One region of the Paenibacillus sp. BR1-192 genome, then DNA from elsewhere that is predicted to be linked to it. Evidence: riboswitches for the same ligand, from Rfam matches in the RefSeq annotation. Region 1 holds a riboswitch; each other region holds the start of a gene.
What was found. Region 1 has a riboswitch for cyclic di-AMP ahead of P0X86_RS30775 (APC family permease). Riboswitches for the same ligand answer to the same signal wherever they lie in the genome.

Region 1 (4,200 bases):
CAGGCAGCGGCGTTTACCTGGAGAAACTGGTGGATATGGCCGGGCATAAGCTGGACGACAGCTTCCTGCAAGCCTTCCTGTCGGGCATCGGGTGCAACTGGCTCGTAGCCCTCGCCGTATGGCTGTCCTACGGATCGGATCAGATGAGCGGCAAAATTCTCGGGATCTGGTTTCCGACCATGGCGTTTGTCGCCATCGGGTTTCAGCACGTGGTGGCCAACATGTTTCTCATCCCGGCCGCGATTTTTGAAGGCTATTACAGCTGGGGCGAGTATCTGATGAACTTCATTCCGGTATGGCTGGGCAATTTCGTTGGCGGCGCGTTATTTGTGGGAGCGACATACGGAACCGTTTATTTAAAGCAGGAGAAACAGGCCGCAGCCGCTCCGCGCGGCGAGCAGACGCCTGTGCCATCGGCCGGCGCTCCCCAACAGGTTCATTCGGCGCAGAATGTTTCCTAATGCCGGAAGCCTGGCGAGCGTCTGGCTTAAAGAAAAAGCTGCGATCAACCGCTGCCTTTCATCAAGGATGGTTGAACGCAGCTTTTTGTCGTGATACGCGAGGCTGTTCCCAGTAATGAATCAAGCAGGGAACAAGCCCGCTATTTTTTTAAATGGTAGGGAACCGTCGTGATGATCACGTCTCTCCGATACAGGAGATGTGCCCGGATGAGCAGGCTGGATTGATTGTGCAGGAAATTATGCCAGCCCTTCTTGGGGATGAACTGCGGAATGACGACGGTAACCTGATAGTCGGATTCGCTCGCCTTGCGCTGCACGGTATCGATGAATTTCGTCAGCTGCTGAATGATGCTCCGATAAGGCGAGTGCAGCGTTACCAGCCGGATGTCCGGCTGCCACTTTTTCCATTTTTCCTGGAAGGCGACTTCCTCCTCCCGCTCGAACGGCACGTACACCGCGATGATTTGGCCCGCTCCCAGCGATTTGGCGTAATTCAGCGAGTTCTCCACCACATGCGTGATTCCTGCCACAGGCAGGATGATGACATTCCCCTCAATCGGCTTAACCGGCTCGCAGGTCGTAATCCGGAGCTGGTCCGCTACCGCCTCGTAATGCTTGCGGATCCGGGTGAAAATCCAGATGATCAGCGGCAGGAATATCAGCACGGTCCACACCTGGGCGAATTTCGTAAAGAAGAAGATCATGGTCACGATAAAGCTGATGCATGCGCCGGTGGTGTTAATGATCAGCTTGACGATCCAGCCTTCGGGCTTTTCGCGAATCCATTTCACCATCATCCCCGTCTGGGAGAGGGTAAACGGGATAAACACGCCGACGGCATAGAGCGGAATCAGATGCTCGGTTTTGCCTTCAAAAGCCAGCAGCAGCAGAATGGAGAAAAATCCAAGAATAATGATTCCGTTCGAGTATCCCAGACGGTCGCCGCGGACGGTGAACATTCTAGGAATGAACTTATCCTTCGCCAGATTGACGGCAAGCAGGGGAAAAGCGGAATACGCCGTGTTGGCGGCAAGGATCAGAATTAAGGCCGTTGTCCCTTGTATGAAGTAATAAAGCGCATTTCGCCCGAAGGTATGCTCGGCAATTTGGGAAACGACTGTGACTTGTTCGCTGGGACTGACCCCATAGTAATAAGCCAGGAAAACGATGCCCGAAAATAACAGGGCCAGCAGCGATCCCATCGCCACCAGAGTTTTGGCCGCGTTATTCGGGGCCGGGTCTTTGAAATTCGGAATGGCATTGGAAATCGCCTCCACGCCGGTCAGGGCGGAGCTGCCCGAGGCAAATGCGCGCAGGAGCAGAAACAAGCTCAGCCCGGCTACGGGCGTGCCGATCGGCGTATGAAGCTCCGGAGACGCATGGCCTGTGGCAATGTTGAATATCCCTACCCCGATCAGGATGAATAACGCAAGCACGAACAGGTAAACCGGATAAGCCAGTATGGAGGCCGACTCCGTAACCCCTCTTAAATTCAATACGGTCAAGCATAGAACGAACACGATGGAAATCGGCAGATTATAGGCATGCAATTCCGGAAAAGCCGACGTGATCGCATCCGTCCCGGCCGACACGCTGACCGCAACCGTCAGGATATAGTCCACGAGCAAGGAACCGCCGGCAACCAGCCCCGGGTACATGCCCAAATTCCGTTTGGACACGACATATGCGCCGCCGCCGTGCGGATAGGAGAAAATAATTTGTCTGTACGACAGGATAAGTGCCAGCAACAAGACCAGGACGCCGACGGCAATCGGTATGGAATACCAATAGGCAGCTGCCCCGACGGTCATCAACACAATGAGGATTTGTTCCGGGCCATAGGCCACGGACGATAGCGCATCGGATGACAGGATGGCCAGCGCCTTGGTTTTATTCAGCTTTTGTTCGCCTAATTCCGTCGATTTAAGCGGTCTTCCGATGAGGAAGCGCTTGATTGAGGATAACATGGTTGTTTTTCACCGCCGCTTAAGATTAAGTTCATGGTAGAAGCTCCCTGAACGGACTTCTATCGGTGTTTTTTATATGCTGGACATAGGAACGGTCACCCTTCCTATGCTGATTTTTGGCAAACAAAAAACACAGGTTAGAACCCTGTGTTTGATCACAAGTTCACAACCCTCCCGATCAACGCTGACGAGGTTAGCTGTCGGATTCGGGCGGTGAGAGTCGCCCTACCTGATTCCATCGCGGCGTACGTACGCGATGGAATCAGGATTCACCCCTTAGTATGGTTGAAGGATCCTATAGGTATCCCTCCATACGGTTGGTTCCCCCGCTTTCCATCAAGGAAATTAAGCGAATGTCATGTGAATATGAAGAATGTTTTCGAAGCTGAATAGTATATTACGCCTGCTCCAATCGTTTGTAAAACATCCTCCAACGATCATTCGAACAGAATTATTTATAAAAAATGACAGATAAGCGCTTACATAAAGACGTGGCTTTGACAGGCTTTTTATTTTGCATGTTTTCTGCGAAAATCACGAGTTTCTATAATATGGAAGGTTATTCGCGGGGAACATCGGTCACTGGGAGGATGCCATATAAACAAATTCGCCATGCCGGTCTCGGGGGAGGAGACACTGGCATGGCGAATTTTTTTGGGAGTGGTCCATGATTCGGCAAGGAAGAGAAAGGGTCTGGGTTCCTCTTCTTTGCTCTTGATAGGAATATACCCGGGGGGAAGAAAAGTGAATCACCTGATTAGAAAAAAATGTATGACTTTACTGGAACCCCGATTTTCTTTTAAGATAAAGGGATATGATGCAGCCGAGCAAAAGGGGGAAGCACGAAATGACTCAAGCGATGATTCATCAGGAAAACGGCGTATTTCCGGCGGTATGTCCGTTGGATTGTCCCGATACATGCGGCCTGCTGCTGCATAAAGAGAACGGAAAAATCGTCAAGGTGACCGGTAACCCGGAGCATCCGATTACGCAGGGAGCCATCTGCAATAAAGTCCGTAATATGGCACACCGGGTGTACCATCCGGAACGCGTGCTCTATCCGCTGCGAAGAGTAGGTCCCAAGGGAGAGGGCGCCTTCGAGCGGATCAGCTGGGACGAAGCCATTCAGGAGATAGCCGGACGCTATAAGGGCTTGATCGAGGAATACGGCTCCGAGAGCATCCTGCCCTACAGCTTCTACGGTAATATGGGGATATTGAGCGTCGACGGCATGGACCGCAGATTCTTCAACAGGCTGGGTGCCAGCCGCCTGAAGCAGTCGATCTGCAATTCCGCGGGCAATGAGGGCTGGAAATCCGTGATGGGGTTTAATGGGGGAACCGTTCCGGAGGACACCGTACGAGCCGACGTCATCCTCGTCTGGGGCGGCAGCATCGTCAGCACCAATATGCACCAGATGGTGATTGCAGAGAAAGCGCGCAAAGCCGGTGCTAAGGTCGTTGTGATCGATGTCCACAAGAACCAGACGGGGCAATGGGCGGACTGGTTCATTCCGCTGTATCCAGGCACGGATGCGGCGCTGGCCGTCGGCCTCATGCACATCATGTTCCGTGACGGCATGGTAAATGAGGAATTCCTCCGCAAGTATACGATTGGTCATGAAGCCTTGCGCGAGCACGTCAAAGAATACACGCCGGAGCACGTTTCTTCCATTACCGGCATCTCGATCGAGGATATCGAGAAATTGGCCGAGCTCTACGGCCGGGCCGATACCTCCTACATCCATATCGGCAACGGTCTTCAGCATCACG
Region 2 (4,200 bases), 590 kb from region 1:
CATCGCCGCCAAATACCCGTATTTCAAGAAGATGTAGCTGAACAGCAAACCGATGATGACCAGCTCAATCGGCCGGGAGATCACGGGGTATATCGGATAGAGCGTATGTCCCAGTGCCCAGATAAGCGAGGTGATCAAGCTTGCGACAAAGGTGTTGCGGACGATCTTTTTCACCATCTTGATGCCGAACAGCCGGTACACGGCCTCCTCGGATATGCCGGCCAGCCAGGCCATCAACGGAAACAGCCAAGGATACAGCATGTTGTAAGGCGATTGCGTCGCATCCGTGGTGGACCATGTATTCAGGGTCAGACCAAGACCGATAAAGATGACGGATTGGACGCCAAGCAGGATGAAGGCCCACATATACCCCAGCTTCATGCTGTCCAGCACGTAATGCCCGTATCCGGGTTCTTTGGCACGCGGCCATGGATTGAGCCCGTCTTCTTTATGCCACAGCCCGCTGCCGCCGACAAGGGAAAAATAGAGCAGGGCGGAGAAGACGAGCGAATAGACGGCATAGAAAATCATCATCCCGAGCACGCCGGTTTGCGACATGCCTTCCGATTTGAAAACGGGAATCAGGTTATACGTATTCAGCATTTGAATGACGAACAGCAGCGCGGATAAGAACAGGCCGCGCTTAAACGAGGTGTAGGCCCTGGTCTTCACGCTGTACACAATCGCAAGAATGCCCAGGATTAGGGTGAACAGGCCGTACCCTGCGAGCGTCAGCAGGGTGGCATCCTGCGTCTGCTTGTTGACATAAGCAGAGTGGGCGGCTGGCACCGAGAAGGAGGGCTCATAAGAGCGCAATTTCCCCTGCTCGAAGGTGAAGCGGTGCTCCAGCCTGGAGTCCCCGATCCTGGATTCAGGGTCCACATATTTGAGACGGGGCTCCCCTTCCTTCGTAACCAGCTCCAGATTCGACAGGTCATAACCCGCCCGTTGAAGCCATGGCTCCGCCAGCGCCTGCTTCTCGGCCAATGTCATGCCGTCCTCAACGACGAGCAGCATCTGCCTCTGAATCTCGCCCTTGTTCAGCTTGATCCGGTCAAAGCTGGAACGGGCATAATCATACGAGAATCCGACGATGCCGGAATTCTGCATGTGCACGTCCACATTGAGGGCATCGCCTCCAGGCTCGCTGAAGCGAACGCGGTATACGTCATAGGGATATTTGGCTTCATAGGTTTTGTTATATTCCGAAAGCCTCTTCTCCTTCGCCAGATATCCGTAAAGTTCCGATTTGGATTGATATGTAACCAAGGCTTCGTCCGTGTCCGCAGCCGCAAACTGCAGATGCTCCTGAGCAAACCTTGAAGCTGCCTGCCGAGCCTGCTCCTTGGAAATGATATCCGGTGAGGCCATCTCGGCATCGTCCGGATTCGCCCACGGAAATACCTGAAATAATAGGAACAGAATCAGGCCGACTGCGGCAGGCGCGATGAGCTGCTTCAGATTGGGCTTCAGCTTCAAGGGCTCTCTTGCACGATTCATGAAATTCCTCCTCTAAGAAAGTTGATACTCCCACTGGTATTCGATATGCCTGATTAAGAACGCATAGAGTCAATATAACATAGTATGAAAGCCATAAGCAGCTTATCCCAATTATCGGAATATTGAAATAAATCGATGAAAATGAATGAAAGGTTTCGAAAACGTTAGAGAACCCTACGCTTGTATTCTTGAATATGCCCAATTCGCGCTCTTTTAAAGATATTTCGGGCGAAAAACGGCATTGGGTTACGTAACGGATTGAGTTATAATCACATCATGCTTGAAGGAACCGAATATTCCAGCCGAATTTCGTAATGAAAATGGGGGAACCATGTAATTGGGGTGAATTTCATTATTCCCGGAATAATGAATAGGGCGACCTGTGGAAATGCCCGAATCCGTCAGCTAACCTCGTAGGCTGTTGCACAGGAACCAGACCGAAAGGCACTGCGTTTTCCAGTGTCTTTTTTCGTTGATTTTTTTAAAGAAGGTGTCCGATTGAACGCTAAATTAAACTGGCTTACATTGTCTCCGCCTCAAATTCTCGTGCTTGGTTTTGCGGCCATCATCTTCATCGGGACCGGGCTGTTAATGCTGCCAATCTCGACGACGACGGGCGAACCGCTTGGATTTACTGACGCCTTGTTCACTTCGACCTCGGCAACGTGCGTAACGGGCCTGGTCGTGGTGGATACGGGAACGACATTCAGTTCCTTCGGAGAAGTCGTGATCATGCTGCTGATTCAAATCGGCGGGCTCGGATTCATGACGATGGCTACTTTATTCGCCTTGGTTCTGAAAAAGACGCATATCGCTCAAAGACCGTCTAATCTTACAGGAAGCGATGAATCAGTCCTCGATGGAAGGCATCGTAAGGCTGATACGCAGAGTATTGCTGTACTCCCTCGTCATCGAGGCCTGCGGCGCAGTCATTTTATCGATTCGTTGGGCGTTTGATATGCCGCTGGGCCGGGCGATCTATTACGGTGTTTTTCATGCGGTGACGATGTTTAACAACGCCGGCTTCGATTTGTTTGGCGATTTTCGGAGTTTGACCGGGTATGTATACGATCCGGTAGTCAACTTCGTCGTGATGTTCTTGATTGTTTCCGGGGGCATTGGATTTATTGTGCTGTCCGATCTGATCGATTATCGAAAACAGCGGAGGCTCTCCCTGCACTCCAAGGTGGTGCTCACGATGACGGCTGCCTTGCTTGCGGTCGGATTTATCGTCATTCTCATATTTGAATTTACCAATCCGAGAACGCTGGGTTCCCTGAACTGGGGCGGAAAATTCTTCGGCGCGTTATTCCAATCCGTAACGCCGCGTACGGCGGGCGCGAATACTATAGATATTACGGGGCTCAGACAGGCAACGCAATTTTTTATCGTCATCCTGATGTTTATCGGAGCATCTCCAGGGTCAACCGGCGGCGGCATCAAAACCACGACCTTTACCATTATGGTAGGGGCGGTCATCGCGATGATGCGCGGGCGGGAAGACATCGTCATGTTCCGTTATCGCCTGGCCCAGGAGCGGGTGCTGAAGGCACTGACCATTGCCTTGCTGGCCCTGCTGCTCGTTCTAACCGTCTCGATGATTCTGTCGACGACAGAGGAAGGGGACTTCCTGGAGATTCTATTCGAAACGACATCCGCCTTCGGTACGGTAGGTCTCTCCATGGGCTTAACGCCCGATTTGACCGTGTTCGGCAAGATCCTGATCAGCCTTACGATGTTTGCGGGTCGATTGGGGCCGTTGACGCTTGCTTATGCACTGGGGCCGAAAAAGGGTAAAGAATTATATCGTCATCCGGAAGGCAAAATGATAATTGGATAAGGGGTATAGGAGAGACATGAAACCAAAGCAATTTGCAATCATCGGTTTGGGGCGATTTGGCGCCAGTCTGGCGCTGGAGCTGATGGAACAGGGATATGAGGTGCTCGGCATCGACCGGAACGAAGAGGTCGTCGAGGACATGAGCGAGCTGCTGACGCATACGGTGGTGGCGGACGCGACGGATGAGGAAGTGCTTAAATCGCTTGGCATCCGCAACTTCGACTGCGGGATCGTTGCGATCGGGAACGACATTCAGATGAGCATCCTCTCCGCCATCCTGTTGAAAGAGCTGGGTGTCGCGATGGTCGTTGCCAAGGCGATATCGGTGCTGCACGGCCGGGCGCTGGAGAAGCTTGGCGTGGACCGGGTCATCTTTCCCGAACGGGATATGGGGATCCGGGTAGCGCACCAGCTCGTGACGCCAAACCTGCTTGATTATATCGAATTATCCAAGGATTATCTGATTGTGGAGATGACGGTCACGGACTGCATGGACGGAAAAACGCTGAGCGAGCTTAATACGAGGGTCCGGTACGGCGTCAGCGTGGTGGCGCTGAATAAACAGTCCGGCATTATCGTTGCTCCGACGGCCATGGACGTCGTGAATTCCGGCGACATTATGGTCGTCATCGGCTCCAATGACAACGTGGACCGCTTTGAGTCCGAAGTCGTGAATATGCTCGAAAAATAAATATAGTAGAAAAAAACTGACGATTGCGAAATATCGTCAGTTTTTTTTCGATTTATCTTCCTCCAGCTTGCGGAACAGGATCTCCGTTTCTTCGATCCAGCGGCTGGCCGCCTTGCTCAGCTCCGAGGCTTGACCGTAGATCAGCGAAGTCGTTCGCCGGGTTTCGATG
Region 3 (4,200 bases), 540 kb from region 1:
CAGCTTGCTTTCAGTGTGGCTTCGGCTGCGGCAGCATCCAGAGTCACTTCCGGCATAGTCGGCTTCTCTTCCTGAGCTACCTGTTCCTTGCCTGGGAGCGTAAACATCAGCGCAATAGCCAACGCACATGCGACGAAGAACAATCCGCTCATGATCCATTTTTGCATCGTCATATCGTCCCTTCTATGTATACTGCACTTTTGCACTTGTCTCCATTATAAACCAACATCCATAGACAGCATAGCCAGTTGTGACAAAAAAAGCAACTATACCGCGCGCCTTCATAAAAAGTACACAAAATTGTGCTTTTTCATATAGACAAAGATTACTATTCCTCATTTGCCGGAGGCTCATACACCATGCAGTGGAAAAGGGCGTTTCCCGTCGGTGTAAGGCGCTCGTACGTATCGGTGATATGAAAGCCCGCCTTTTCGTATGCACGGATCGCGCGCTCATTCCAGGTCATTACCTCCAGGTCGATCTCATCGGCAGGCCGCCTCCGCCTCGCTTCCCGGACAATCGTCTGCATAAACCGTTTACCCATTCCCCGCCCGCACCAATCAGGCCGCATGCCCAGCCCGATCCGCGTAACCTCATGCATCGGAAACAGCTGGGCAAATCCCCATAGCGTCTTCCGTTCATCCAAAATCGAAATGTACTGTTCCCGGCGGATGTCCGGATCCCCAAACTCGATCTCAAGCCCCTTCATCTGCTCCCAGGGAAGAAAACCGTAAATGTTATAGGGAGGAGGATAGGTCCAGGCGCATATTTCTTTCGCGTGCTCTTCACGCATGACCACCGTATGAAATGAAATCGGTGCTGCATCCATTGGCAAAGTCCCCCTGTCATAATTACAAATTAAATTATACCCCATTTCTCAAACATTCTAGCCGCATTCAAAAAGCCCGTCCAAGAGAAGTAGGTCTCCTTTGACGGGCAAACGGATATGTATGGGCAGGACGAGGATAAGACATCGAAGCTTAGGAGGATTCTCCGGTCGACTTTTCATACTAATCATTGCTTATGTTGCGCTCGGCACCTACGTATCGCTGCTCGTAGTAGTCCTCAGAAAATAAAATCAATATTTTTCCATTAGGGTGTTTAATGAAGGGAGAGGAGGGTATATAAAGTGTAGAAGATGCAATGACTTGGGGAAGCGAAGAGAATTTGCATAATAATTTTCTTTTTTTCTCGAAAAGTGGGAACTTTTTCGTTGTCCCAAACGTTATAAAGGTATACACAGAGCAGACAAAAGAAAAAGCCGCTGGATGAGATCGGCACAATCTCATACGCCCAGGGCTTCTTGTAAAGGATAAATCAATGAAGTTCCAATAATTAATTGTAGTTCACAGCTACAGACTTGTACGTAGACTGACTCATGACTCGCTTAGCACCTACGTATCGATTGGCGTAATAGCTCTGGCTCAGCGGACTGATGATGACACCGCGCGAGGATGAGGAATGAGCGAATTTTCCGCCCCCAACATAAATACCCACATGAGATACACCTCTGCCGGATGTGTTGAAGAACACGAGATCGCCAGCTTTCAGCTTGCTCTTGGCTACGGCCGTACCGACTTTGTATTGAGCTCCAGACGTGCGCGGCAGGCTTAGACCAAGTTTCTTGTAGATATAGCTGGTGAATCCGGAGCAGTCAAAACCATTCGTTGTGGTTCCACCTGTTTTATAAGAGACACCAATGGCTGGTTTGATTGCAGTATTTAATTTGGAATCGGCGAAAGCGCTTCCGGTCCCTAATGTGAGTGCGAGGGCCAGGCCTAGAGAAATGGCCGTTAACTTCTTTTTCAAAACAAAAAGCTCCTTCCATTGCCTGCGAGGTTAGCTTAAGGGTTCGGTTGAAGGTCCCCTATGATCCCTCTCTTGCGAGATCAATTCACCCAAAACGGATCCCCCGCTTCCCAATCATGGGAATTCGGCTCCTTAAAATGTTGATGAACCCATTCATAGACGTCTGACGTTCCAACATGCTTAACGAAATTACATAGTTCCAGCAAAAAGTTACAGTAAAGATGACAAAGTTGTTACTAACATATTCGTTATTTTAGCAGAGTATTAACAATTTGGCAAATGAGGAAAGCTCATTTTTATACAAAAAAACCTGTCCCCATCATGCGGGATCAGGTTTTTTTGTAATTTGGCCATCGGAAAATGTAATATTGAGGAAAAATGAGCTTCTATTCTTTGTAAAATCAAGTCCGAGAGAGAAATGTGTCGCTTCCGATTACAGCATATTTACGAGCTTGTTTATCATAAGATGGTAACGAAATGTAACGATTAGGCATGCTGCGAGGAAGAATCCCGCCACAAATGGTATTGAGCGGAAATTACCCAAATTTGGAAGAGTCCATTCAGAAAATAAGAGGCTTGCTGAATAATCAAGCCGATCAATCCCGCCCAGAAGAGCGATGCCGAGCTCAGGAGCAAAAGAATGACGCAGGCCGATCCGCCAATGGTAAGGGATAACAGCACAGCCGTGCCCAGTCGGCGGAAGAGCGCAAGAATGGAGCTGATCATGCCGGAATTGTCCGTACGGCCGAATTGCATATAGAGCAATAACAGGCGAATCAGATAGGCGTACAGAAACCAGCCGGCTGCATGAGGCAGCGCATGAAGCAGCAGAACCGGCTCATGGATCCCGTTCAGAAAGATCGGAAGGATTTTGGGCAGAATCCAGTATCCGGGCACAAAGGTAAGAACAAGTTCGATCAGATAAAACACCGTAACGGGCTTCCATAGCTTCTGCATGCCGGTGAAGAAGAATAATCCGCGCTCGCCCTTGGCCTCCTGGTGGAGGTTATAGAAGATGCCTGCCCGAATGAGCGGGGTACATACCATCCGGATCAGGAGCAGAGCGGCCAGAAGCCAACCATAGGTATGGACCGTGCCGCTTAACGATAGACTCATCTCGCCCTCGTAGAAGAATAACAGGCGACTAAGCTCGTTAGGGGCAGAATCCGGATACCGCATCAGCAGGGGGACGACTGCCGATTTTACAAGCCGGTACAGGCAATATCCCCACAGCATGCGGTACAAGAACAGCAGAATGGAGACGTATAATTGGTCTTTAACACTGATCCACCCTTGGCCTGCATAACTTTTCATGTGCTCCCCCCTCACCATGACAGGCTGCCGAACAACGTCTCCACAAGCTTGGTAATACTGAGATTCCAGCGTGTGACCACCTTCGGATCCATTCCTGCCTTCATATAGTTATTGATGTGTCTATTCTCCAGAACGATGGAGTATTTCGGATCAACCATGGCCCAGGCGAGCGGGGTGCTGTATTCCAGGGTGTACGTAACTTTTCCGTCCTTGCCGCTCCAGGTTCGCTCCACCGTTTTGCCGTCTTCAAAGGCGAACACGATAGGCACATCGGTTATATCTCCGTCCTTGCTCGTAATCTTGACCGTGGATTCATACCGCGGATGGTCTGACGTGCCTTTATTTTTGGTTTTGATCACTTCGATGGCGACGTCGGCCATTTGGCTTCCATATACATATTGGTCAAAATACGATTGCCAGGAGGTTTTGCTTACTTGCTCGACGACTTTCTGAAAATCAGACGTGGTTGGGTGTTTGAAACGGTATTTCTGGGCATAGGTATGCATGATTTTCCCCATCATCTGTGGACCGACCTGCCGTTCAATGCCTTGCAGCACCAGCTTGCCTCTCGTGTAAACATTCAGCGCGTAGTTCTCGTGTGAGCTGTATTTCCAGGACTCCATCTTCAGCGGGGCAGGGGAGGTAATCGATGCTCCTTGAGCAGCGGTGTTGGAGGTAATGCCGTATTCCTTCTCCATCACTCTTTCTTCTGCATAGGTTGCAAAGGCCTCGTCCAGCCATGCTTCCTCAAATTCGTTGCTTGCGATCATTCCGTAAAAATATTGGTGGGCGATCTCGTGAATGACGGTCCGTTCGAGCTCATAACCCGGCGAATCGTTCTTGGCCCCGAAGGCCGTGACCAGCGTCGGGTATTCCATGCCGCCTGCACCGTTGCCCGACTCCGGCGGGACGACGATGGACAACGTGGAATAAGGATAGGTTCCGTACCATTTACCAAACGAAGCCAGTGCCGACTTGGCGGCATCAAAGTAACGGTCCTTCAGGTCTTTATGGGCCGGATCGAGATACAGCTTGATGCGGACGCCCGGCACGCCCGGTGCCGAGAAGGCCTCCTCG
Region 4 (4,200 bases), 2.2 Mb from region 1:
CCGCAGGCAGCGGGCTTAAGATATTGGCCGGGAAAGGCCTGAAGTGGGAAATCATACGCGATTTCATCGACCAGACCGGCGTGAGCGAGGTTCATTTCGGCTCCGCTGTCCGGTATGGCCGATCAGGGCTGAAGCCCATTGATCCGGTTGAGCTGCGATCATTGGCTGACAGCTTACATCAATAGAAGTAGCAAACCTATCGGAAACAGGTGAACAAAAATTGCAAACCGAATTGAATAAACAGCAAGAATTTGTGGTTGGCGTTGACCTTGGGGGTACGAAGATCGCGGCAGCGCTCTTTGATTCCGAAGGACAGCTGCTGAACCGGGAGCAAATGGAGACAGCCGGAGCGCGTACGGCCGAGGAAGTGGTCGCGAGAATTACGAACATGATTCGCAGCGTGTCGGGCGGCCACCCGCTTCGAGGCGTAGGCATGGCTTCGCCGGGAACGGTTAACAGCCGGGAGGGCATTGTCATTCACGGCACGAATTTGCCGGAATGGACCAACGTCCCGCTCAAAGCCTGGATGGAACGAGATCTGAATACGGAAGTACAAGTGCTGAATGATGCCAATGCAGCCGCATGGGGCGAATATGTAAGAGGTGCCGGCCGAGGGTCGACGAACATGGTTTACGTGACGCTCAGCACAGGCATCGGTTCAGGCATCGTGCTGGATGGCAAGCTGTTTCTGGGCAGCAATTCCTTTGCAGGGGAGCTTGGGCATCATATCATTGATCCCAGCGGTCCGCAGTGCAATTGCGGCAGCCATGGCTGCTGGGAGGTGTTTGCTTCAGGAACGGCCATCGGCCTGGCAGCATCCCAGCGGATGCTTACCCAGACCAGCGTTATTTCTGAACTGGCCGCAGCCGATGGAGGCGTGAACGCCAGGCATGTATTCGAGGCTAAACGTCTTCATGACCCCGTCGCAGTGGAGGTCATCGATCGTGCCGTTTATTACATGGCGCTTGGACTGGTTAACGTCATTCACAGCTTCAACCCCGATCGCATCGTGGTTGGCGGGGGTGTGAGCAGAGCAGGCGAGCTCCTTTTCCCGCAGCTTCGGGAAATGACGGATAAGCTGGTCATGCCGTCTTATTTAGGAACCTACGAGATCGTTCCTGCGGGACTGCGGGACGATGTTGGCCTGGTGGGAGCCGCAGCCTTGTTCCAATAATACATTCGTAAAGAAAAGGCAACAAAAGCCGCCCTCAAGGGCGGCTTTCTGATTATTCATGAAGAGAGCGGGAAACGGAGCGATCATATTTGCGTAAGCGAAGTCCGTAACTTGTGACAGGTGATAGGCGTAAACCGTAAGCCGTCATCCGTTTTCACTGGAGTCGAGTTTTTGGTTTCCTATTAGGTTTGTTTGTATCCGACAAACAATAAGCGGTTGCCCGCACTTTCCCGCCCGCCGACGGAATCCGCCGGCTCCAAACCCGCACGCGAGGCGGCCTGCAGGCTTGGAGCCGGCGGATTCCGCTACTCCATGTATTTTGATGCGTCGAACGTAATCATGCTCGTATGGTTGGCATGCTCGATCAGTGAGGAGAGCCTGGTCACTTCGCGTTCCTTCTTGCGCGCCTGCGCCTGATAAGCTTCCGGATCGTATAGGGCCACGTTAAACAGCGTTACGGCGCCATCTCCGCTTCCCCGTCCGCTCTGGCGCTCCAGCTTCTTGCGGGAGCCGAGATGGGCAAGCTGTCCGATATCGCTGCGCATTTGTTTGGCGAGCTCGATCGCCTCCATGATGGTCATGTCGGAGCCGTTCCAACTAATGGTCTGCGTCGTGTTGGAGATTGCCATCAGCAGATCCAGCTTTCTGTAATCCGCTGCGGCGGCTTCGATCTCTTCCGTAATGGCATCCACGCTGCGAGCAGGATACTCCGCCGTTTCCCCTTTTTCAATGATCGTGCTGCTGTTGTTCAAGCGTTCCGACATCAATTGATTCATGAGACGGTTGATTGCTGCCCGGACTGCCAAAGCTTCAGCCATCGTGATTTGACTCATAAGCGAAGGATCACCTCTTTGATTTCTTGTCTGAATATGTAAACGTTCCGAACTGCAAAAAAGTTGCATGCCCGTTAACAAAACGTCGCCGGAGGTTCGATGGAGTGTTACATAATTGTCATGAGTAAACGAGATGGCATAATGAAAAAACATGAAAATTTTCAGCCTATACGACATTGATTAACATATAGTGATAGATTTCTAGGATATTATTGACAGCATCCTTGCTTGTATACTATATTAAGAGAAGGTTACAAAATGTTAATGAATTTTGCCGAATTTCGTTTGTGAAAACGGGGGAACCGTCTTGGGTGAATTATTCTTGTACCATAGAGAGTATAGGGAACCTTCAACCGAACCCTTAGCTAACTCCGTAGGCATCGAAGGAGAGAACATATTTTGAAGAAATTTGTCATCACATTGCTTGGGTCTGCAATTATTTTTTCTTCAGGTGCCGTATCAGCTTATGCTGATCAACAACCGAATTTTCAGCATCAAGTGAAGCAATTGGTAGGAACGCCTTATAAATGGGGCGGAACAACGACAAGCGGATTTGATTGCTCCGGATTTATTCTGTATATGTTTAGAAATTTCGACATGGATCTTCCGCGCACATCCCAGAGTCAGGCTAAAGCCGGGGTTCATGTGGATCGCGAGGACCTGAGAGTCGGAGATTTGGTATTCTTCAATACAAGCGGAAGCGGCATTTCCCATGCGGGCGTTTACATTGGAGATGGACAATTTGCGCATGCTTCCAGCAGCAAGGGCGTAAGAATCAGCAAGCTTAGCGACTCCTATTACGAACCGCGTTATGTAACGGCGCGCCGTGTATTGAGTCAAGAGAACTATGCTAAACTGGTAGGAAGCGCGAGCTAATTGGAATAAGCAGTTTAGAGTTCGATACATAACCGGAAAGCCTGACAAGAGATGATCTTGTCAGGCTTTCTTTTTTATAGAAGATTATAATTTGGGATTCTGCGAAAGGATTCACTAGATTATTCCTTTACGACAGAGGCATTCACGGCGGCTTCCATGCCATTATTATAGGAACGGAACAAGCCCAGACGCCAGAAGGCGGCACCTTTCAGACCATAGCGCTTGGCCAAGCCGAGCTTATCGTCGACGGATGTGGCGGTTTCGCTGCTTAAGCTGATGCCGAGCAGGAGCTTCTGCTTAGGAACGCCTGCCTGAAGTGCCTGCTGAATGGCTTGGTCCACCAGACTGTTGGGTTCAGGAACCTGGGCTTTGGTGCCAACCGGATTGTACTGATACGCCATGACGATGAGATCATCGGCAAGGGAGGCCAGCGTCTTGTAATCATAGCCTTTATAGGCGCTGTTCAATGGCGGAACGGCTAAGGACAGAGCAATGTCGCTCGGCAATGCCGCTTTCAATTGCTTGACGTAATCATTAAGCAGCTTCTGCTGCTTCGCGGCATCCAGTTTAAAACCGAGCCCTTCGAAATCAAGCACCACGCCGCCGAATCCGTTATCCGCCACCGCGGTCGTGATGCCCTCAATGGACTTTTGGCGAAGGCTGCTGTCGCTGAGGACTTTGGTTAATTCGCCGTTTCCGTCCAAAGCGTAAACCATAAGGTACGGTTTAATCTCCCGATCCGCTGCATCCGCAACAATCGATTGCGGAGTCACGTCGCCGGCCGCCGCAGGCAGACGATACTCGTCGCCTTGAAGCGTAAACTGACCTTCCCGATCAATGCGGCTCCAGCCGAAGGCGACTGAATTCATGGATGCTACGAGATCCCGCTCTTGGAAAGATTGCAAAGCATAAAAGGCTCTTAGATGCATTTCGCGCTGCGGCGACACGAGGGAGACCGTGCGAGTCGCCTGATTCCAGCCGACATTGACGCCGAATTGGCTGCTGAACGAGCTGAGCGGAATCAGAACGCGACCTTCCCGTTGGACAGGGGGAGCGGCCAGCTTCACTTTTTTACCGTTGACGGTTGCGCTCGTGCTTCCGACTTGAAGCAGCACTTCCGTCGTTTGACCTTTCACCTCGCCAATGGCCTTCACCGTTTGCGTCTTGCTGTTCCACGTGATTTGAATGCCCAGCGCTTCACCGACCGTCCGGAACGGCACGTAAGTAACCCCTTTGTCTATCCTGGGAGCTGCATCGAATGTAAGCGCAACGTCATCCAGCTTTACCGAAATGTCAGGCGCAGCCTGTACCTGGCCG

Region 2: linked by a shared signal. The riboswitch ahead of P0X86_RS27955 (TrkH family potassium uptake protein) and the one ahead of P0X86_RS30775 (APC family permease) in region 1 are both predicted to bind cyclic di-AMP.
Region 3: linked by a shared signal. The riboswitch ahead of P0X86_RS00160 (C40 family peptidase) and the one ahead of P0X86_RS30775 (APC family permease) in region 1 are both predicted to bind cyclic di-AMP.
Region 4: linked by a shared signal. The riboswitch ahead of P0X86_RS20005 (C40 family peptidase) and the one ahead of P0X86_RS30775 (APC family permease) in region 1 are both predicted to bind cyclic di-AMP.

What each region holds. Positions count from the first base shown of each region.
Region 1 is NZ_CP120718.1:6,693,360-6,697,559, reverse strand. It holds gene P0X86_RS30780 (formate/nitrite transporter family protein) at 1-461, shown strand, start outside; gene P0X86_RS30775 (APC family permease) at 602-2,428, opposite strand; cyclic di-AMP (ydaO/yuaA leader) riboswitch at 2,595-2,790, opposite strand; gene P0X86_RS30770 (molybdopterin-containing oxidoreductase family protein) at 3,276-4,200, shown strand, end outside.
Region 2 is NZ_CP120718.1:6,101,025-6,105,224, reverse strand. It holds gene P0X86_RS27960 (CPBP family intramembrane glutamic endopeptidase) at 1-1,500, opposite strand, end outside; cyclic di-AMP (ydaO/yuaA leader) riboswitch at 1,791-1,935, shown strand; partial or broken gene P0X86_RS27955 (TrkH family potassium uptake protein) at 1,999-3,340, shown strand; gene P0X86_RS27950 (potassium channel family protein) at 3,357-4,031, shown strand; gene P0X86_RS27945 (LysR family transcriptional regulator) at 4,068-4,200, opposite strand, start outside.
Region 3 is NZ_CP120718.1:31,331-35,530, forward strand. It holds gene P0X86_RS00150 (c-type cytochrome) at 1-167, opposite strand, end outside; gene P0X86_RS00155 (GNAT family N-acetyltransferase) at 329-829, opposite strand; gene P0X86_RS00160 (C40 family peptidase) at 1,336-1,809, opposite strand; cyclic di-AMP (ydaO/yuaA leader) riboswitch at 1,814-1,949, opposite strand; gene P0X86_RS00165 (hypothetical protein) at 2,296-3,123, opposite strand; gene P0X86_RS00170 (M1 family metallopeptidase) at 3,135-4,200, opposite strand, start outside.
Region 4 is NZ_CP120718.1:4,497,207-4,501,406, reverse strand. It holds gene P0X86_RS20020 (copper homeostasis protein CutC) at 1-185, shown strand, start outside; gene P0X86_RS20015 (ROK family protein) at 221-1,174, shown strand; gene P0X86_RS20010 (hypothetical protein) at 1,480-2,007, opposite strand; cyclic di-AMP (ydaO/yuaA leader) riboswitch at 2,270-2,403, shown strand; gene P0X86_RS20005 (C40 family peptidase) at 2,407-2,883, shown strand; gene P0X86_RS20000 (stalk domain-containing protein) at 3,003-4,200, opposite strand, start outside.